3 regions of the Mycobacterium sp. E136 genome follow, and region 1 is predicted to be linked to each of the others. Evidence: predicted binding sites of a transcription regulator. Region 1 holds the regulator's gene; each other region holds the start of a gene.
What was found. Region 1 encodes LexA, which represses DNA repair genes until DNA is damaged. Its sites were predicted from a motif close to CGAACANNTGTTCG; they were not measured.

Region 1 (6,973 bases):
CTGACCAATCAGGCATGTACGAGTTGGAGTTCCCCGCGCCCCAGCTGTCGTCCAAGGACGGCCGCGGGCCGGTGCTCATCCACGCCCTCGAAGGCTTCTCCGACGCCGGGCGCGCCATCCGGCTGGCCGCCCAGCATCTGAAGGACACCCTCGACACCGAGTTGGTGGCGTCGTTCGCGATCGACGAGCTGCTCGACTACCGGTCACGGCGCCCGTTGATGACGTTCAAGACCGACCATTTCACCAACTACGAGGACCCCGAGCTCAACCTGTACGCGATGCGTGACAGCGTCGGAACCCCGTTCCTGCTTCTGGCGGGCATGGAACCGGACCTGCGTTGGGAGCGGTTCATCACCGCCGTGCGGCTGCTGGCCGAACAGCTCGGTGTGCGCCGCGTCGTGGGCCTGGGCACCATTCCGATGGCGGTGCCGCACACCCGTCCCATCACGATGACCGCGCACTCCAGCGACAAGGAACTGATTTCCGATCACCAGCCGTGGATCGGCGAAGTGCAAGTCCCCGCGAGCGTGTCCAACCTGCTCGAGTTCCGGATGTCGCAGCACGGGCACGAGGTCGTCGGCTTCACCGTCCACGTGCCGCACTATCTGGCGCAGACCGACTATCCCGCGGCGGCCGAGGCGTTGCTGGCCGAGGTCGCCAGGAACGCGTCGCTGCAGTTCCCGCTCGAGGCGCTGGTCGCGGCGGGCGCGGAGGTGCTCACAAAGATCAACGAGCAGGTCGAGCAGAGCCCCGAGGTCGCGCAGGTCGTTGCGGCCCTCGAGCGCCAGTACGACGCGTACATGACGGCCCAGGAGAACCGGTCGCTGCTGGCCAGCGACGAGGACCTGCCCAGCGGAGAAGAGCTCGGCGCCGAATTCGAGCGGTTCCTCGCCCAGCAAGCCGAGAAGAAGGGCAAGGACCGCTTCGAGGACGGCGACGACGCCGGATGACGAACGTCGCCCGGTGAATGGGCGACTCGAGGCGCGAGGTTGACGGCGGCCCGCTAAGTTGGCGCAATGGCGCCGCGAAAGCCGAACCTTCGCCCCGTGCGGGATCTGACGCCCGTCCTGCAGTTTCGCACCATCCACGGATACCGGCGCGCGTACCGCGTGGCGGGCTCCGGACCGGCGATCCTGCTGATCCACGGCATCGGCGACAACTCCACCACGTGGGAGACGGTCCAGTCGAAGCTTGCTCAGCGATTCACGGTCATCGCGCCGGACCTGTTGGGCCACGGCAAATCCGACAAGCCGCGCGCGGACTATTCGGTCGCCGCCTACGCCAACGGAATGCGCGACCTGTTGAGCGTGCTCGACATCGACCACGTCACCGTGATCGGCCATTCGCTCGGTGGCGGGGTGGCCATGCAGTTCGCCTACCAGTTCCCCCAGCTCGTCGACCGGCTCATCCTCGTCGGCGCCGGCGGGGTCACGCGTGATGTGAACATCGCGCTGCGGTTCGCCTCGCTGCCGATGGGCAGTGAGGCGCTGGCGCTGCTGCGGCTGCCGTTCGTGCTGCCCGCATTACAGGTGGTGGGCCGCGTCGCCGGCGGGGTGATCGGATCGACCGGCCTCGGTCGCGATCTGCCTCAGGTGTTGCGCATCCTCAACGATCTTCCCGAGCCGACGGCGTCTTCGGCGTTCGCGCGGACGCTGCGCGCGGTCGTCGATTGGCGCGGCCAGGTGGTGACCATGCTGGATCGCTGCTATCTGACACAATCGGTTCCGGTTCAGCTGATCTGGGGCAGCTGCGACGCCGTGATCCCCGTCAGCCACGCGCGGATGGCCCACGCAGCGATGCCGGGGTCGCAATTGGAAATCTTCGACGGCTCCGGCCATTTCCCGTTCCACGACGACCCCGAACGCTTCGTCGAGGTGGTCGAGAAGTTCATCGACGGCACCGAACCGGCGGTCTACGACCAGGAGTATTTGCGCGGGCTGCTGCGGGCGGGGATCACCGAGAACGCGATCTCCGGTTCGGCCGACACGCGGGTCGCGGTGCTCGACGCGATGGGCACCGACGAGCGCAGCGCGACCTGATCTCCCACCCACCGCGACCGCGCCACCCTCACGCCGATAGCAAGTAGCATCGGCCCCATGGCCATCGACGTGACGGTGTTGCGAGTCTTCACCGACCCTGACGGCAACCACGGAAACCCTCTCGGTGTCGTCGACGCCAGCACCGTCGACTCGAATGATCACCAGCGGATCGCAACCCAATTGGGTTACAGCGAAACCATATTCGTCGATCTGCCGGCCCCCGGCACGAACACAGCACACGCACGCATCTACACGCCGGCCGTCGAACTGCCCTTCGCCGGACATCCCACCGTCGGCGCGGCGTGGTGGCTCCGCGAGCAGGGCGCGCCCGTGCACACCTTGCGCGTTCCCGCCGGCATCGTCCAGATCGCCTACAGCGACGACCTCACCTCTGTTCAGGCCCGCGCGGAGTGGGCACCCGAATTCGCCATCCACGACACCGGCTCGGTGGACGAGCTTCTCGCCCTCGACCCGTCGGACTATCCCGACGACATCAACCACTACGTGTGGACGTGGACCGACAGGGACAAGGGTGAGCTGCGGTCCCGGATGTTCGCGACCGACCTCGGCGTGCCCGAGGACGAAGCCACCGGCGCCGCCGCCGTGCGGATCACCGACTACCTGAGTCGCGACCTGAGGATCGTGCAGGGCAAGGGTTCACACATCTACACCGAGTGGAGCCCCGAGGGCTGGGTACGCGTCGCCGGTCGCGTGGTCAGCGACGGCATCAAGCAGATCGACTGACCAACACACCGTGCCGTAGGTTGCCAGACAACCCGGTCGGCTCAGCTGGCCGTGGGTTGCGGTGAGTTTCGATGCGCCCGCAGGTCCTCGATCTCCCGCTCGAAGTCCTCGGCCGACGTGAACCCGCGATACACCGAGGCGAAGCGCAGGTAGGCGACCTCGTCGAGATCGCGTAGCGGCCCGAGGATGGCGAGGCCGACTTCGTGGCTGGGCACCTCGGGCGATCCCGAGGCGCGCACGGCGTCCTCAACCTGCTGTGCCAGCAGGTTCAACGCGTCCTCGTCGACCTGGCTGCCCTGGCAGGCGCGGCGCACTCCTTTGATGACCTTCTCGCGGCTGAACGGCTCGGTGACGCCGCTGCGCTTGACGACGGCCAGAACGGCGGTCTCCACCGTGGTGAACCGACGACCGCATTCCGGACAGGACCGGCGGCGCCGGATGGCCTGGCCCTCATCGGTTTCACGCGAGTCCACCACGCGCGAATCCGGGTGACGACAGAACGGACAGTGCATCACCGCTCCTTCGCCGCGCCAACAAACGACCAACTCGAACCTCTCCGAGCGTACCTGCGAGGGGTTGCGATGGCCCAGCACCGCGCTGAACGGCACGTAGTCGAGCGATCTGAGCGATCTGTCGGTGAACACGCCTGCGCACCAAGTCGTTTGCCGGCGACTCTGACGTCAGCCGACCGGGGCGATCAGCGTCTGCCCGGCATCGACCGACGACGAGTCGAGCTGGTTGAGCTCGCGGATCCGGTCCATCACCTGGCCCACGGGAGCGTCGGGCGCCACCCGCAGCGCCACCTGCTGCAGACTCTCCCCTGACTGGACCTGCACCACCGCGAGCCGGCTCGGCACCGCGGCCGAGGTGGTCCCCACCACGCCGCCGAACTGTGCGACGAGGCCGAGCCACACCGTGATTCCCGCCGCCACCAGGGACAGCAGCACCGTGGTGACCGGGGTGATCGGCCGACGCCGGTGCGAAGCACGCGACATCATCACGCCGGTTCCGCGATAACGCACCGCGGCCCCTGCCGGTCGGACCGTGGAGGGCCGCCGACGGGCGCGAACCGGCCGGTAACCGGTGCTGACCACGCGCGTGGGCGGAAATTCGTGGGTGTCGAGTACGGTCATCTTCCTGCCTTCCGGTCCGCTGCCTTCGCTCTTGTGTTCGAACATACTCGATCACATGTTCGAAAGATAGAACGTGTGATCGAACTGTTGTGAAACGATAAATCGGGCCACCGACAAAAAATCGCCTTGGAATCGCGCAGGCCGCACCGGGGCGACACGCCTCGAACAAATGTTTGATTAATCGGATGTCGCGGGTTACATTCGGCGGCATGGACTCGAGCAGCGATAACCCGGAAGGCGCCGGCGCGGCCCGAACCCTGGACCCGGGGCTCACCGAACGCCAGCGCACCATCCTCGACGTGATCCGCGCCTCGGTCACCAGTCGCGGCTATCCCCCGAGCATCAGGGAGATCGGCGACGCGGTCGGATTGACCTCCACCTCTTCGGTCGCCCACCAACTGCGCACGTTGGAGCGCAAGGGCTATCTGCGCCGCGACCCCAACCGGCCGCGCGCCGTCGACGTCCGCGGCGCCGACGACCATGTGACGCCGATCGTCGGCACCGATGTCGCCGGCTCCGACGCGCTACCGGAGCCGACGTTCGTGCCTGTGCTGGGACGCATCGCCGCCGGCGGGCCGATCCTGGCCGAGGAGGCCGTCGAGGACGTCTTCCCGCTGCCGCGCGAACTGGTCGGCGAAGGCTCGCTGTTCCTGCTCAAGGTCGTCGGCGACTCCATGGTGGACGCCGCGATCTGCGACGGCGACTGGGTGGTCGTGCGTCAGCAGAACGTCGCCGACAACGGCGACATCGTGGCCGCGATGATCGACGGCGAAGCCACAGTCAAGACCTTCAAACGCACGCGCGGCCAGGTCTGGCTGATGCCGCACAATCCGGCGTTCGATCCGATCCCCGGTAACGACGCCGCGGTGCTGGGCAAGGTCGTCACCGTCATCCGGAAGATCTAGTCGGCGCGGACGAATCCGTTCGTCCGGGCGAATTCCTCACTCGAGAACCAGATCTCGGCGTCTACCTCGTCGTAGTCGGCGGCGGTGGGCAGCCAGTAGCGACCCGACTGGGTGTCCGCCTTGATCGGATATCCCTCGGGCGCCTCCCCTGAACCGCCGACCGGTAACCGGAAGGCGGGGCTGGGTACCTCGGGTTCGTCTATGACGATCCTTGCGTGGCGGCCCGTGTCGGTCAGCGAATCCCGTTGTCGCGGTGCGGGTTCACTCGGCTCGGCCGGGACATCGACGTCTTCGGTGACATCGAGGTCTTCGGCCGCGGTATCGAATTCGTCAGGCTCATCGTGCTCGCCGGTCGTCTCGTCGTGGCCGGCAGTCAGACGCCCCGCAGCGATCGCGGCTTCCTCCGAGGCCGGAATGCGTGTGGGCGCGGTGTCGACGTTGTCGGGGTTCTCCTCGTCTTCACCGATGCCGGCCGATTCCGAAGGCTCGCCGAAGCTCTGGGACGGCGCCTCCCACGGGCTACCCGGCGAGTCGGCCGACTCCCCCGGTGCGGAAAGGGCCCCCAAACCCTCTGTGGCGTACCGATCGCCGAACATCGCGGCCGACGGATCCCCACCGTTGGACAGGTGTTCGTCCGAACCCGGTGTGGCGTAGGCGTGTTCGGCGTCGGAGCCGTACGTGTCGTCGTACCGGCCGTCGACCGCTCCCGGGCGATCGACATCCGGGCGGCGCCTGTTGCGCATCGTCGCGAACGCGACCAGGCCGACCAACACGATCACCGGCACGATCACCAGCAGCCACCACCAGCTGAAGGTGAACCAGTTCCTGTCTCCGCCGGAATCCGATGAGCGTTGAGTGCCCGGCGTTTCGGACTTCTGCTCGGCAGGCACCTCGAGGCCGGCGAGCTCCCCGGCGAGATTGGGTGGTTCGGTGCTGAACTCGCCGGTCTTGCGATTCCAGGAGACGACCCCACCGCTGAACCGCTGCGTGACGACGTCACCCTTCTCGGTCTGGTCGGCCATCGGCGCGCCGAGCGTGCCCTCCGCGCCGTCGAGCTTGTCCCAGGCCGCACTCATCGCGCCGCGCACCAGTACCGCGCCGTAGTCGGGCGTCCAGAAGATCACCGGCTTGTCATCGGCGGCGAAACGGGACATGCGGCTGGCGGTGGGCAATCCGCCGTCGCTCTCGCTGGAGACCGGGAACCCGAGGTCTCCTTCGGGGCCGCCGAGGCTCTCGTACTTGGCCAGGACCTGACCGGTGACGACTCGCGCGCCTGTCTGCGGACTGTAGAAGATCTTGCCGCCGGCGAAGTTCTGGCCCAAGCCATCCTTGCCGATCGGATACGCGGGCCCCTCCGCGGCGCCCAACGGCCCCAGTGGGCCGCCTGCCGCACGGCGCGCCGCGTTGATCGCGGAAGTGGCATCACCCGGTACCTGCAGGTCCGCCAACTGTCCCGCGAGATCGGGCGGCACGGTGGTGAACTTCTTGTCGCGAGTGTTGTAGGTGATCTCGCCGCCCGTGAACTTCTGGGTGACGAGATCACCGCGGTACGACTCGTCGTCGGCCGGCACACCAAGCGTTCCGGTGGACCCGCCCAACTTGTCCCACGCGGCGTTGATCGGTCCGCGGACCACCCGCGCGCCGGTGTCGGGCGTCCAGAAGATCACCGGGTTGTCACTGGCGCTGAACGTGACGTTGAAGCTGCCCGGGGCACGCCCGGGGCCGTCGTCCATGGTAGGGAATCCGAGGTCGCTGTCGGCGGGCCCGCCTAGCGAATCGTACTTCTCCAGGATCGCACCCCGCATGATGTGAGCGCCGGTATCGGGGGTGAAGAAGATCTTGCCGCCGGCGAAGTTCTGCGCGAATCCGTCGCCCACTTCGTACACGTCGCCCTGCCGTGGGCCCAGGGGGCCGCCGTCTCCGCCGCTGGCGTCGAACGCCGCCGTGATCGCGGCGTTGGCCGCATCGGATTCCGGCGACGCGCTCACCACCGGCGCCAGCAATAATGCGACGGCGCCCACGAGCAGACCGATCGCCATTCGACCCAACACCGAGGTGCCCCGGCCGTTCTGCCCGATCATTCGACCTCCCGGGTCGGCACGAAATTTCGCTCGAAGAATTCGCACCCGTCCTCTATCCGTCGTCAGACGCC
Region 2 (6,973 bases), on a different contig from region 1:
CAGGCCGTCGACGTCGTCGAGGTCGATGGTCGCGGCCGAGGACGGACCCGAAGTCACGTCGCCACCTCGGAATTCGACGGCACCCGCGCGCGCACGGTGTCGGAGACCTGTCCGACGATCTTGTCGACCTCGTCGGTGCTGCGGGCTTCCACGTTGAGCCGGAGCAACGGCTCGGTGTTGGACATCCGCAAGTTGAACCATGTGCCCTCGCCCAGGTCGACGGTCACCCCGTCGAGGTGGTCGATCGAATGGATCCGAGTGCCGAACGCCTTGAGCACATCGTCCACACATCGCTCGGCGTCGGTGACCGTGAAGTTGATCTCGCCGGACGCCTCGTAGCGCTGGTAGTCGGCCATCATGTCCGATAGCGGCCGGTCTTGTTCGCCGAGCGCGGCCAGCACGTGCAGCGCGGCGAGCATGCCGGAGTCGGCGCCCCAGAAGTCGCGGAAGTAGTAGTGCGCCGAATGCTCGCCACCGAAGATCGCTCCGGTGTCGGCCATCAGCGCCTTGATATAGGAGTGGCCCACGCGGCTGCGCACGGGCGTGCCGCCCCGCTCCGTCACCAGTTCGGGCACTGCCCGCGAGGTGATCAGGTTGTGAATCACCGTGGCGCCGATCTCTCTGCCGAGTTCCCGCGCGGCGACCAACGCGGTCACCGCTGACGGCGAGACCGGATGCCCCTTCTCGTCGACGACGAAACACCGGTCGGCGTCGCCGTCGAAGGCCAATCCGATGTCGGCGCCGGTCTGCACGACGTGAGACTGCAGATCGGTCAGGTTGGCCGGGTCCAAGGGGTTGGCCTCGTGGTTGGGAAAGGTGCCGTCGAGTTCGAAGTACAGCGGCGCCAGCGTGATCGGGGCGATCGGGCCCAGCACCGCGGGGGTGGTGTGGCCGGCCATGCCGTTGCCCGCATCGACGGCAACCTTGAGCGGACGCATGTCGGCCAGGCTCACCAGCGAGCGCAGAAACTCGCCGTAGTCGGCCAGCACGTCGCGGTCGCTGAGGGTGCCGGGCGCGCCGTCGTAGCCGGGGACACCTGCGATCACCTCGTCGGCGATGGTCGACAGCCCGGTGTCCTTGCCCACCGGTTTGGCCCCGGCCCGGCAGAGCTTGATGCCGTTGTAGGCGGCCGGATTGTGGCTGGCGGTGAACATCGCACCTGGGCAGTCCAGCAGGCCCGACGCGAAGTACAACTGGTCGGTCGAGGCGAGGCCGATCCGCACCACGTCGAGGCCCTGCGCGGTCACCCCGTCGGCGAAAGCCGCGGCCAGTGCGGGCGAACTGGCCCGCATGTCGTAGCCGACGACCACTTGCGATGCGCCGTCGCGGACGAGGCGCGCGAAGGCGCCGCCGACGTCGGCGACGAACGGCTCGTCGAGTTCCGTTCCGACCAGGCCGCGCACGTCATAGGCCTTGATGACGCGATGAACCGCCGCGGCGGGCCGGGACGGCGATGAGCGCTTGCGCGAAGAGCGCACGGGTAGGGACTCCTTGTGACACGGACAACTACTGGCGCCAGCCTAACCGTCCGGGCAGACGTGCAGGCCGTCTAGTCCGTGGGGTCCGGCAGTACGCGCAGATGGCCTCGGCGGCGGCCGTTCGACTCCGGTCGCCGGGCGGGCGGCGCCATCAGCGAACCGCCCGGGGTTCCGGTGACGGGGTCGGAGAACCCGGTGGCCACCCGGTTGATCGGCGGAGCGACATCACGCCCCTCCCGGACCGCATCCGCGAGCGCGACCAGGTCGTCTTCGTCGGGGTGAGAAGGCAACGGGCCAGCGTGACGCACGAGTTCCCAACCGCGAGGGGCGGTGACGCGGCCGGCGTGCACGACACACAGGTCCCAAGAGTGCGGTTCGGCCACCGTCGCGAGGGGACCGACGACCGCAGTGGAGTCGGCGTAGACGAATGTCAGCGTCGCGACCGCATAGTGCGGACACCCGGGCCGGCAACAGCGACGGGGAACGTTCACAGCGGAAGGCTATCGTGGCCGCACTCCGCTTGCCGCCGGACACGCGCAGCCTGCGGACGGCCGATCTCGAACCGTTACGATCCAGTTCATCCCGCACGAAAGGAGCACCCCAGCGGTGGCCAAGCGTGGACACCTGCGCTCGCGCCGGGGCCGCGAGATGCGCGGGCCGTTACTCCCCCCGACGGTGCCGGGCTGGCGCAGTCGGGCCGAGAGGTTCGACATGGCGGTGCTGGAGGCCTACGAGCCGATCGAGCGGCGTTGGCAGGACCGGCTCGCGGCGCTGGATGTGGCGGTCGACGAGATCCCGCGCATCGCGCCGAAGGATCCCGACAGTGTGCAGTGGCCGCCGGAGGTGATCGCCGACGGGCCGATCGCACTGGCCCGGCTGATCCCGGCGGGCGTGGACGTCAGGGGGAACGCCACACGCGCGCGAATTGTGCTGTTCCGCAAACCGATCGAGCGGCGGGCCAAGGATTCCGTCGAACTCGAAGAGCTTCTGCATGAAATCCTGGTGGCTCAGGTCGCCACCTTTCTGGGCGTCGAGCCCTCCGTCATCGATCCGACGATCGACGACGATTGACCCCGCGGCTCAGATGATTCCGCGCTTGAGGCGGCGGCGCTCGCGCTCGGACAGCCCGCCCCAGATGCCGAAGCGCTCGTCATGCGCCAAGGCGTACTCCAGGCACGCGTCGCGCACCTCGCAGCCCTGGCAGATCCGCTTGGCTTCGCGCGTCGAGCCACCCTTCTCCGGGAAGAACGCCTCCGGGTCGGTTTGAGCGCACAGCGCCTTCTCCTGCCAGAGCTCATCCTCGGGTGTCAGTGCCGGCGCCACTTCGATCGGATCGGGCACCAGACTCAACTGCGGACGCCGAGGCGTCTCAACCGGTGCCGGTTCCGAATGGGCGTGCGGCGCTGTGTCTGCTGAGCTGAAGACTCGGGCGTCGACCCGAGCCAAACGATCGAGATCGCTGTACTCAAAAGACATCTTCCGCCTCCTCACCTGGTCTCGTTGATCCCCTATGAGCGCCCCACGAATCTGTAGGACACTTCCAATTCGAACAAGTGATCGAATCTCGGTCTGCGGCACCGGAACCGGATGGCCTACCGGGAAATGACACTGGTGTGATTACACACGCGTCAGCTGCCCTGGTCAAGCTCTAGAACAGGAATTCATACCATTCCGTGATCGAATTACGGCGAGTCGTGACCTCGGCGTGTCCATCACACCCGAATCCATCGCAGTTCCGGGCCGACTCCTGCCCGTACCCAATCCGATTGGACGGCCTACGCTCGGTCGATGTGAAGGTCACGGTACTGGTCGGCGGCGTCGGTGGCGCCCGGTTCCTGCTTGGCGTGCAACAGCTCTTGGGCCTCGGTCAGTTCGCTGGCGCGAAAGGTGCTGCTGGGACTGATGATACTGCTGAGCATGAACTGACTGCAGTGGTCAATGTGGGCGATGACGCGTGGATGTTCGGCGTGCGGATCTGCCCGGACCTCGACACGTGCATGTACACCCTCGGCGGCGGTATCGACCCCGAACGCGGCTGGGGGCATCGCAACGAAACCTGGCATGCCAAGGAGGAACTCGCGGCCTACGGAGTACAGCCGGACTGGTTCGGGCTCGGCGACCGAGATCTGGCGACACATCTGGTGCGCAGCCAGATGCTGCGTGCCGGTTATCCGCTGTCGCAAGTGACCGAGGCGCTGTGCACGCGATGGGCACCGGGGGCCACGCTGCTGCCCGCCAGCGACGACCGCAGCGAAACCCACGTCGTCATCACCGATCCCGGACCCGGCGAGTACGCCGGCGAGAAACGCGCGATCCACTTCCAGGAGTGGTGGGTGCGCTATCGCGCGAAAGTGCCCACCCACAGCTTCGCTTTCGTCGGCGCCGACAAGGCCACCGCGGGGCCCGGCGTCGCGGAGGCGATCGAATCCGCCGATGTCGTCCTGATCGCACCGTCGAACCCGGTGGTGAGCATCGGCGCGATCCTCGCGGTGCCCGGTATCCGAGGCGCACTGCGCTCGACCCCGGCGCCCGTCATCGGCTACTCCCCCATCATCGGTGGAAAGCCGTTGCGGGGCATGGCCGACGAATGCCTGTCGGTGATCGGCGTGCCGAGCACCTCCGAAGCCGTCGGCAGGCACTACGGCGCCCGCTCCGGGGTCGGCATCCTCGATGGCTGGTTGGTGCACGAGGGCGATCACGCCGATATCGAAGGGGTCGACGTCCGAGCGGTGCCGCTGCTGATGACCGATCCCGGCGCCACCGGTGAAATGGTCTGTGCGGGAATGGATCTGGCGGGCGTGAAACCATGACCGAACCTTCGCGCGGTGACCACGGCACCGCCGCCGCGGTGGAACTGCTGCCGGTCTCGGGGTTGCCCGAGTTCCGTCCCGGTGACGATCTCGCGGCATCGATCGCCGCGGCCGCACCGTGGCTGCGCGACCACGACATCCTCGTGGTCACCAGCAAGGTGATGTCGAAATGTGAGGGCCGCATCGTGGATGCGCCGATGGATCCCGAACAACGCGACGTGCTGCGGCGCAAGCTGATCGATGCCGAGGCGGTGCGCGTGTTGGCACGCAAGGGCCGCACCCTGATCACCGAGAACGCGATCGGTCTTGTTCAGGCGGCCGCAGGTGTCGACGGCTCGAACGTCGACTCCGCGGAACTCGCGCTGCTGCCGGTCGATCCCGACGCCAGCGCGGCGGCGCTGCAGTCGGCGTTGCGCGAACGGCTGGGCGTGACGGTCGGCGTCGTCGTCACCGACACAATGGGTCGCGCTTGGCGCAACGGGCAGACCGACGTGGCCATCGGCGCCGCCGGTCTGACCGTGTTGCACGGGTACGGCGGTTCGGTCGACCGGCACGGAAACGAACTGATCGTCACCGAGATCGCCGTCGCCGACGAGATCGCCGCGGCCGCGGATCTGGTGAAGGGCAAGCTGACCGACATCCCGGTCGCGGTGGTGCGTGGGCTGCGGCTGCCCGACGACGGTTCCACCGCGCGCCGTCTGGTGCGGGCGGGCGGGGAAGACCTGTTCTGGCTCGGCACCGAGGAGGCCATCGCGCTGGGCCGCAGCCAGGCGCAGCTGTTGCGCCGGTCGGTACGCCGGTTCTCGGCCGAACCGGTGGCGCCGGAACTCGTCGAATCCGCTGTCGGCGAAGCGCTCACCGCGCCGGCTCCCCACCATACGCGGCCGGTGCGGTTCGTGTGGTTACAGGGCGGCACCCGACGCTCGGCATTGCTGGACCGCATGAAGGACAAGTGGCGCGCCGACCTCACGGCTGACGGGCGCCCCGCCGATGTCGTCGAACGCCGCGTCGAACGCGGCCGGATCCTCTACGACGCACCGGAAGTCGTCATCCCGTTCCTGGTGCCCGACGGCGCGCACAGCTATCCGGACGCCGACCGCACCGCCGCCGAACACACGATGTTCACAGTCGCGGTCGGCGCCGCGGTGCAGGCGCTGCTGGTGGCGTTGGCCGTCCGCGGCGTCGGCAGCTGCTGGATCGGGTCGACGATCTTCGCCGCCGACATCGTCCGTGAGGAACTCGATCTGCCCGACGACTGGGAACCGTTGGGCGCGATCGCGATCGGCTATCCCGAGGATGAAACACCGCCCGGCCCGCGCACTCCCGTGCCGACCGACGGACTGCTGGTGCGCAAGTGAGCCTGCACGCTTCGGCCGTCGCAACGCTGACCCGTTGGCACGCACCGGACCCCGCACAGGACACTCTGCGACATGCGGTGCTGGCGTTCCTGGCCGCCCGCGCCGACGGCTGTCTTCGCGAGTGCGCACCCGGTCACGTGACGGGATCGGCGCTGGTGCTCGACCACACCGGCACACGGGCGCTGTTGACCCTGCATCCGAGATTCGGACGGTGGCTGCAACTCGGCGGGCATTGTGAGCCAACCGATTCCGACGTCGTCGCCGCCGCCTTGCGGGAGGCCACCGAGGAGTCCGGCATCGAGGGCCTCACGATCGACCCGGTGATGGCCGCGTTGCACGTACATCCCGTCACGTGCTCGCTGGGGGTGCCGACCCGCCACCTCGACATGCAGTTCATCGTGCGCGCCCCCGCCGACGCCGAGATCGTGGTCAGCGACGAGTCTTTGGACCTGCGGTGGTGGCCGCTGGACGCACTGCCGGACGACTGCGATTTCGGCCTCACCCAGTTGGCGGCGGCCGCCCGCGATCGGTGATTTCGGTGCACTACCGGTCGCTCGGCGATCGGTAGTGCACCCAAATCGCTGCTAAACGTCGGTCGAGAACCGGATTCCGCCGTCGGGGATCGTCACTCCCGGCCACACCCGCGCGCCGCGCAGCAGTTCGCACCGCGCACCGATGTCGGCGCCGTCGCCGATCACACCGTCGCGGATCAGCGCGCGTGGACCGATGCGGGCCCCGAACCCGATGATCGAGCGTTCGATCACCGCCCCGGCGCCCACCCGCGCGCCGTCGAAGATCACCGCGCCGTCCAGCCTTGCGCCCCCGGCGATTTCGGCGCCGCGACCGACCACGGTGCCGCCGATCAGTAGCGCACCGGGCGCGACGCCGGCGCCGTCGTGCACCAGTTTCTCGCCGCTATGCCCACCGAGCGCGGGTGACGGTGCGATACCGCGCACCAGATCGGCTGAGCCGCGCACGAAGTCCTCCGGTGTGCCCATGTCACGCCAGTAGGTGGAGTCGACGTAACCGCACACCCGGAGCCCGTCCGAGAGCAGACCCGGGAACACCTCGCGTTCGACCGAGAGCGCGCGGCCCTTGGGTATGCGGTCGATGACCTCGCGCTTGAACACATAACAGCCGGCGTTGATCTGATCGGTGGGCGGGTCCTGGGTCTTCTCCAGGAACGCGGTCACCATGCCGTCGGAGTCGGTTGGCACACAACCGAACGCCCGGGGGTCGCCCACGCGCACCAGGTGCAGCGTCACGTCGGCGGCGTTGTTCTCGTGGCGGTCCAGCAGCGCGCGCAGGTCGGCACCGGACAATACGT
Region 3 (6,973 bases), on a different contig from region 1:
CCCGATCACGCCGGCGATGGTGGAACTGAGGCCGAAGGTTTCCCCGAACACCGGCCCGAACAGTCCGTAGGAGAACCGCCCGAATCCATAGCAGCAGGCGATCAGCGCGGTGCCCGCACCGACGAGGACGTAGACGGGTCGGCGCACGGCTCAACCGTAGCGGGTTAGCGGAAGTCGCGAGACTTGGAGCCGACTGCCAGGGTGAGCTTGCCCATCCGCTCGGCGACCACGGTGACGGCCCCGGTGGCGTTCTGCACCTGACCGCGGACCAACAGCGCCGGAGCCGTCTGCGCCAGCTTGCGGTGCCGCGCCCACACCCCGCGCGAGCAGATGACGTTGACCATCCCGGTCTCGTCCTCGAGGTTGAGGAAGGTGGCGCCCTGGGCGGTAGCCGGCCGCTGCCGGTGCGTCACGGCCCCGGCCACCAAGACCCGGGAGCCGTCGGGCACGTCGAGCAACCGGCTTGCGGGGATGACGCCGAGGGCGTCGAGGTCCTCGCGGAGGAACTGGGTCGGGTAGCTGTCGGGCGATACCCCGGTGGCCCAGACGTCGGCGGCGGCGAGCTCGAGCTCGGTCATACCGGGCAGCGAGGGAACGTGCGACGACGCGCCCACTCCCGGCAGCCGATCGGGTCGCTGAGTGGCGGCCGCGCCCGCAGCCCACAACCCTTCGCGCCGGGTGATGCCGAAGCAGCCCAGCGCCCCCGCGGTGGCCAGCGCCTCGGTCTGCGGCACGGACAGTTGCACCCGCTGCGTCAGGTCCAGCAGGGAAGCGAACGCGCCGTTGGCGTTTCGTTCCTCGACGAGCTGCTCGGCCAGTTCGTCGCCGATGTGCCGAACGGCGCCGAGCCCCAACCTGACCGCGTTCCCGGTGTCTTCCAAGGTCGCGTGCGCCAGGCTGGCGTTGACGTCGGGGCCGCGCACGATCACACCGTGGCGGCGGGCGTCGGCCACCAGGGTCTGCGGCGAGTAGAAGCCCATCGGCTGTGCCCGCAGCAGCGCGGCGCAGAACGCGGCGGGGTGATGCAGCTTGAACCACGACGAGTAGAACACCAGCGATGCGAAGCTCAACGAATGGCTCTCGGGGAAGCCGAAATTCGCGAAGGCCTCCAGTTTCTCGTAGATGCGGTCGGCGGTTTCGCCGGTGATGCCGTGGCGCTGACGCATACCGTCGTAGAACCTGCCCCGCAGCCGGCGCATCCGTTCGGTCGACCGCTTCGACCCCATCGCGCGGCGCAGTTGGTCGGCCTCGGCGGCGGAGAAACCCGCGCAGTCCACGGCGAGTTGCATGAGCTGTTCCTGGAACAGCGGCACCCCCAACGTCTTGTGCAGGGCCGGTTCCATCGACGGGTGGTCGTAGGTGACGGCCTCTTCACCGTTGCGGCGCTTGATGTACGGGTGCACCGACCCGCCCTGGATCGGGCCGGGCCGGATCAGCGCGACCTCGACGACCAGGTCATAGAACACGCGGGGCTTGAGCCGTGGCAGCGTGGCCATCTGGGCGCGTGACTCCACCTGGAACACGCCGACGGAGTCGGCCTTCTGCAGCATCTCGTACACGGCGGGCTCGGACAGGTCCAGTTTCGCCAGGTCGACGTCGATGCCCTTGTGCTCGCGCACCAGGTCGATGCAGTAGTGCAGCGCCGAGAGCATGCCGAGGCCGAGCATGTCGAACTTCACCAAACCGATTGCCGCGCAATCATCCTTGTCCCACTGCAGGACGCTGCGGTTCTCCATGCGGGCCCATTCGACCGGACATACGTCGGCGATGGGCCGGTCGCAGATGACCATGCCGCCGGAGTGGATGCCCATGTGCCGGGGCAGGTTGGATATCTGCTTGGCCAGGTCGATGACCTGCTCGGGAATGTCTTCGGTGTGCGGCGCCTCGGCGAGGTTGCCCCACTGACCGAGCTGCTTGCTCCAGGCGTCCTGCTGACCTTGCGAGAAGCCCAGTGCGCGGGCCATATCGCGCACCGCGCTGCGGCCGCGGTAGGTGATGACGTTGGCCACCTGGGCGGCGTAGTCGCGGCCGTAGCGGTCGTAGACGTACTGGATGGCCTTCTCCCGCAGGTCCGATTCGATGTCGATGTCGATGTCCGGTGGGCCGTCGCGCGCCGGCGACAGGAACCGTTCGAAGAGCAGTTCGTTGGCGACCGGGTCAACGTTGGTGACCCCGAGCGCATAACAGACCGCCGAGTTGGCCGCCGATCCCCTGCCCTGGGCCAGGATGCCGTTCTCCTTGCAGAATCGGGTGATGTCGTGGACCACCAGGAAGTAGCCGGGAAACGTCAGTTGTTCAATGACTTTCAGCTCGTGTTCGATCTGTGCGTAGGCCCGGGGCGCCCGCTGAGGTGGGCCGTACCTGTTGCGGGCCCCCGTCATGACCAGGTGGCGCAGCCAACTGTCCTCGGTGTGGCCCTCGGGGACGTCGAACGGCGGTAGCTGCGGTGCGATCAGGGCGAGCCCGAACGCGCACTGCTCGCCGAGTTCGGCCGCGGCGGTCACCACCTCGGGCCGGTCGGCGAACAGCCGCGCCATCTCCGCACCGGAGCGCAGATGCGAACCGCCCAGCGGCGCAAGGTATCCGGCGGCTTCGTCCATCGAGTGGCGGGCGCGGATCGCACCCATCGCCATGGCCAGTCGCCCCCGCGAGGGTTCGGCGAAATGGGCGGCGGTGGTCGCGACCACGCTCAGGCCGAACCGGGGTGCCAGCTCGGCCAGGATGGCGTTGCGTTCGTCGTCGCAGGGATGCCCGTGGTGGGTGAGCTCGACGCTGACCCGGTTGCGGCCGAAGCGGTCGACGAGATCGGCGAGTGCTTGGCTTGCCGCTTCCGGCCCGCCTTCAGAAAGCGCTTGCCGGACATGCCCTTTGCGGCAGCCGGTGAGGATGTGCCAGTGTCCGCCGGCCGCTTCGGTCAATGCGTCGTAGTCGTATTGCAGTTTGCCCTTCTCGCCGCCGGCCAGGTGCGCCTTCGCGAGTTCGCGAGACAGCCGCCGGTAGCCCTCGGGCCCGCGTGCCAGCACCAGCAGGTGCGGGCCGGGCGGGTCGGGGTCTTCGGTCCGGTCGCCGCCGCCAAGGGACAGTTCGGCGCCGAACACCGTCGACATGTCGAGTTCCTTGGCGGCCTCGGCGAAGCGCACCACACCGTAGAGACCGTCGTGGTCGGTGAGCGCGATCGCCCGCAGGTCGAGCCGAACCGCTTCTTCGACCAGTTCTTCCGGGGTGCTGGCGCCGTCGAGGAAGCTATACGCCGAATGGGCGTGCAGTTCGGCGTAGGGCACCGTCGATGTGGGCCGCTCCACGTCGAGCGGTTGGTACTCCCCCCGCTTGCTGGACCAGGCGGGGCTGTCGCCACCGTCGCCGAGCTGCTCGTCGATCGGCCAGCCCGCACGGCGCGGTTTGCCGTTGAGCACCCGCTCCATTTCCGCCCAGCTCGGCGGGCCGAGATGCCAGCCCATGTGTGCAGTGTATCGAACTTGTGTTCGAACCGCCCGATCGGTCGAAATTTCGGCAAAAGCGCTGGTTATCCCAAACATCAGGTTCATCCAAAGGCTGGCAAAACAACCTTTCCGATGTCAGTGGAGCCGACTAGATTCGTTCATATGTTCGATCAGTTGGTGGAGGCGGCCGACGGCGCCAGAGGTGCCGAAGCAGCCGGTGCATGGGCGCGCATCGAGAACGCCGCGTGCGCGCGCAGGCTCTCGGCGGCCGTCGCCGTGCTGGATCGAATGTATGCCGTCGACGGTTCGGCCGATCGCGAGCAGTGGATCATCGACAACTACGCCGCCGTCGCCGCTGAGATCGCCCCTGCCCAGCAGGTGTCGATCGGAGTCGCGGCGTCCCAACTGGAGATCGCGATCGCCCTGCGCGACCGGCTGCCTCGAACGAACGCGGTGTTTCTGACCGGCACCATCACCTACCGCATCGTCGCCGCCATCGTGTTTCGGACGTACCTGATCCAAGACTGTGACGCGCTTGCCAAGGTCGACGCCGCGATCGCCGCGCATGTCGAGGGATGGACGGCACTGTCAGCGCTGAAGATGCACAACGCGATCGACTACTGGGTCGACCGCTTCGACCCCGCTGCGGTGCGCCGTGCCGAGAACAGTTCGCGCAGCCGCTACATCGAGGTCAAAGACAGCGGGGACGGCTCGGGTGTCGCGTATGTCGAAGCGACGGTGTTCGCCCATCACGGCGAGTTCATCGACCAACGGCTCGACGCCATGGCCGCGACGGTGTGCGAAAATGATCCTCGCACAAAGGAACAGCGCCGCGCCGATGCCGTTGCCGCCGCGTTCGATGGCGCCCAGACGCTGCCGTGTGAGTGCGGATCGAAAGAATGCCCGGCCGCGGGCATCTCCGTCGGCGGCGTCGTAGTGCACGTCGTGGCGAGCGAGGACACGCTCGATGACGCGACCCCGGCCGAATTGGACGGCGACAAGCCCGTCGAACCGATCGAGGCCGACGATCCCACGCTCGGTGGGGCGGCCGAGACGGGGCCGGGGTTTGTGATAGGTCGCGGAGTAGTGCCGGCACCGATCGTGGCCGCCAAGCTGGCGGTCGCCAAGCGCCGACCCGTCAGGCATCCCGGGGATGCGCCGCCGGAGAAGGGGCGGGTTCCCTCGTCGGCGCTGGCGTGGTTCGTCCGCTGCCGCGATCTGACGTGCCGCTTCCCGAACTGCGACAGGCCCGCCACTCAATGCGACATCGACCACACGGTCCCGTATCCGCGGGGAGCGACGCAGGCGTCGAACCTCAAGTGCCTGTGTAGAACTCATCATCTCTACAAGACGTTCCTCGGATGGCGCGATCGGCAACACCCCGACGGAAGCGTCGACTGGCTCTCACCCGCCGGGCAGAAGTACACGACCCATCCGGGCAGCAGGCTGCTTTTCCCGTCGCTGTGCCGGGAAACCGCGCCCGCCGTCATCGATCCGAGCGTCGATCTGCTCGACGACGCGGTTCGATGCTTGAAGATGCCGCGGCGCAAGCGAACCCGCGAACAGAACCGCGCGGCGGCCATCGAAGCGGAGCGTCAGCGCAATCAGCGCCTGCTGGATGATCTCGCCGGAAGGGAATGCGGAAAGACCACTTTTCCGCTCACGCCGCAGGTGTCGGTCGAAGAAGACCCGCCGCCGTTCTGACTCGGCAATCTCGCGGTCACCAAGATGGCTGGTCCGGAACCAGCGAATCGCTTCCCGATTCGTCGAAGACGCTGCACCGCACCGACAACGCGGTGTATCAATTCGGAAGGACGATGAGGAGATCCGGATGCCCGCACTCTCTGCATTTCGATCGGATGACGCACGCGCCGCCTACCTTCAGCTCTACGACGCGGTCCTGGCCTGCAGTGCCGTCTCTGTCACGGAATCAGACGTGGAGACCTCATACGGGCGCACGCATGTGCTTGAGGCCGGTGACCCGCCTTTCCCGAGAGGGTCGAGCGGTTGGCACTCGTGTGCCCGGTCGGGATCGCGGGAGGTATGAGCCCGCGGTTTTTGTTTCGCGGCCTCACCACCATTGCTGTGCGCCCCAAGGAACGACGCGTGTGGTCACTGATCGACCACATGGTCAACCCCGAACAGCGCCGACTGCTTGGCGAAGAGCCGACGCGCACGATCATGCAGCAGTTCGTCAGTGGCGCCATGACGTTCAAGATGTCGCTGGGTAATGCTGAGCCGAGGCCGTGGCCGATGCGCAGCGACTGTGATCTGCGTCCAATCGCATCCGCGCGGATCCCGGTGCTGGCGATCATCGGCAAGAACGAGACCGCACAGAACGGACCCAAAGCTGCGGCCCGCCTGCGGCAGCGACTCCCCGATGCGCGGATCGAACTCGTCGACGCCAATCACCTGATCCCGAACGAGGTCGTCGGTAAGTACCTGTCCGACTTCCTCGCGCACCGCTGAGCCCGTCGACCGCCGCCGTCCTAGTTGGCGACCGCAAGCAGGCGCCATTCACCGGGTACACCCTTTAGTTGGTGGGTCCCGCGTTCCTCGAACTCCAGTCCCGAGCCGATCACCAGATCGCGCAAGGTGCTCGACACCAGCACGTCGTCTGGTCCTGCCAGGCCGGCCACGCGGGCGCCGATGTGCACGGCGATACCGCCGATATCGTCACCGCGAACCTCGCATTCGCCCGTATGCAAACCCGCGCGTACTTCGATGCCAAGCACCTGCACTGCGTCGCGAATAGCCATGGCGCAGCGGATGGCTCGCTGAGGACCGTCGAACATCGCGACGAAGCCGTCACCCGTCGTGTTCACCTCACGACCGCGAAACCGAGCAAGTTGCGCCCGCACGACAGCGTCGTGCGCATCCAGGAGGGCATGCCACCCGCGGTCGCCCATCTCAGCCGCGCGACGCGTCGAGTCGACGATGTCGGTGAACAACACCGTCGCCAGCACCCGATCGTCAGCGACCTCAGGCTGTGCACCAGTGACAAATTCGGCGATCGCATTGAACGAGTCCCGCCAAGGTTCGACGACGTGATAGAAGTTTCGTCCCGGGATCTCTACGAACTTCGCCCCGACGATAGAATCGGCCACTTCCCGACCCTTCTCCGACGGGAGCAGCGGATCGTCGCTGTAATGGACGACTAGCGTCGGTACACGGACAGTCGGAAGAATCGCGCGTGCACTCACCTCCGCAACAAGCGGCAACATGAGTTCGGCCATCCGAGGGCTCGCCGCAAGGCGCTCGTGCCGCGCCCACGCCGCCCGAATTTCTTCATTCCACGGCATGTCCGGATTGAGCCTGCGTTCTATCTCGCCGGTGCCCCACATCGCTACGGCCGCTTCTGCGATGTCGTCCATCAGATCAGTGCGGTCTGCCTCGTCAGGGGTGCTCTCAACCAGCACAAGCGCAGTTGTGCGTGCCGGATGCGTTGCCGCGAACATGGCCGCGGTCGGGAGTGCGCCGGCGTACGCCACCAACGCCGCTTGACCGATCCCCAATGCATCTAGGACCGCCGT

Region 2: the regulator LexA is predicted to act here: its motif matches at 3,025-3,038, upstream of cofD (2-phospho-L-lactate transferase).
Region 3: the regulator LexA is predicted to act here: its motif matches at 3,472-3,485, upstream of A5698_RS04205 (error-prone DNA polymerase).

What each region holds. Positions count from the first base shown of each region.
Region 1 is NZ_LZJE01000099.1:4,952-11,924, reverse strand. It holds gene A5698_RS07455 (proteasome assembly chaperone family protein) at 1-950, shown strand, start outside; gene A5698_RS07450 (alpha/beta fold hydrolase) at 1,017-2,039, shown strand; gene A5698_RS07445 (PhzF family phenazine biosynthesis protein) at 2,097-2,783, shown strand; gene nrdR (transcriptional regulator NrdR) at 2,825-3,295, opposite strand; gene A5698_RS07435 (LysM peptidoglycan-binding domain-containing protein) at 3,464-3,916, opposite strand; gene lexA (transcriptional repressor LexA) at 4,126-4,821, shown strand; gene A5698_RS07425 (LGFP repeat-containing protein) at 4,818-6,902, opposite strand.
Region 2 is NZ_LZJE01000381.1:4,534-11,506, reverse strand. It holds gene A5698_RS25970 (TobH protein) at 1-57, opposite strand, end outside; gene A5698_RS25965 (phosphomannomutase/phosphoglucomutase) at 54-1,478, opposite strand; gene A5698_RS25960 (DUF3499 domain-containing protein) at 1,550-1,969, opposite strand; gene A5698_RS25955 (metallopeptidase family protein) at 2,127-2,549, shown strand; gene A5698_RS25950 (WhiB family transcriptional regulator) at 2,559-2,819, opposite strand; gene cofD (2-phospho-L-lactate transferase) at 3,269-4,288, shown strand; gene A5698_RS25940 (coenzyme F420-0:L-glutamate ligase) at 4,285-5,646, shown strand; gene A5698_RS25935 (NUDIX hydrolase) at 5,643-6,179, shown strand; gene manB (mannose-1-phosphate guanylyltransferase) at 6,231-6,973, opposite strand, start outside.
Region 3 is NZ_LZJE01000058.1:6,502-13,474, forward strand. It holds gene A5698_RS04200 (MFS transporter) at 1-147, opposite strand, end outside; gene A5698_RS04205 (error-prone DNA polymerase) at 165-3,458, opposite strand; gene A5698_RS04210 (HNH endonuclease signature motif containing protein) at 3,603-5,144, shown strand; gene A5698_RS04215 (alpha/beta fold hydrolase) at 5,547-5,909, shown strand; gene A5698_RS04220 (adenylate/guanylate cyclase domain-containing protein) at 5,930-6,973, opposite strand, start outside.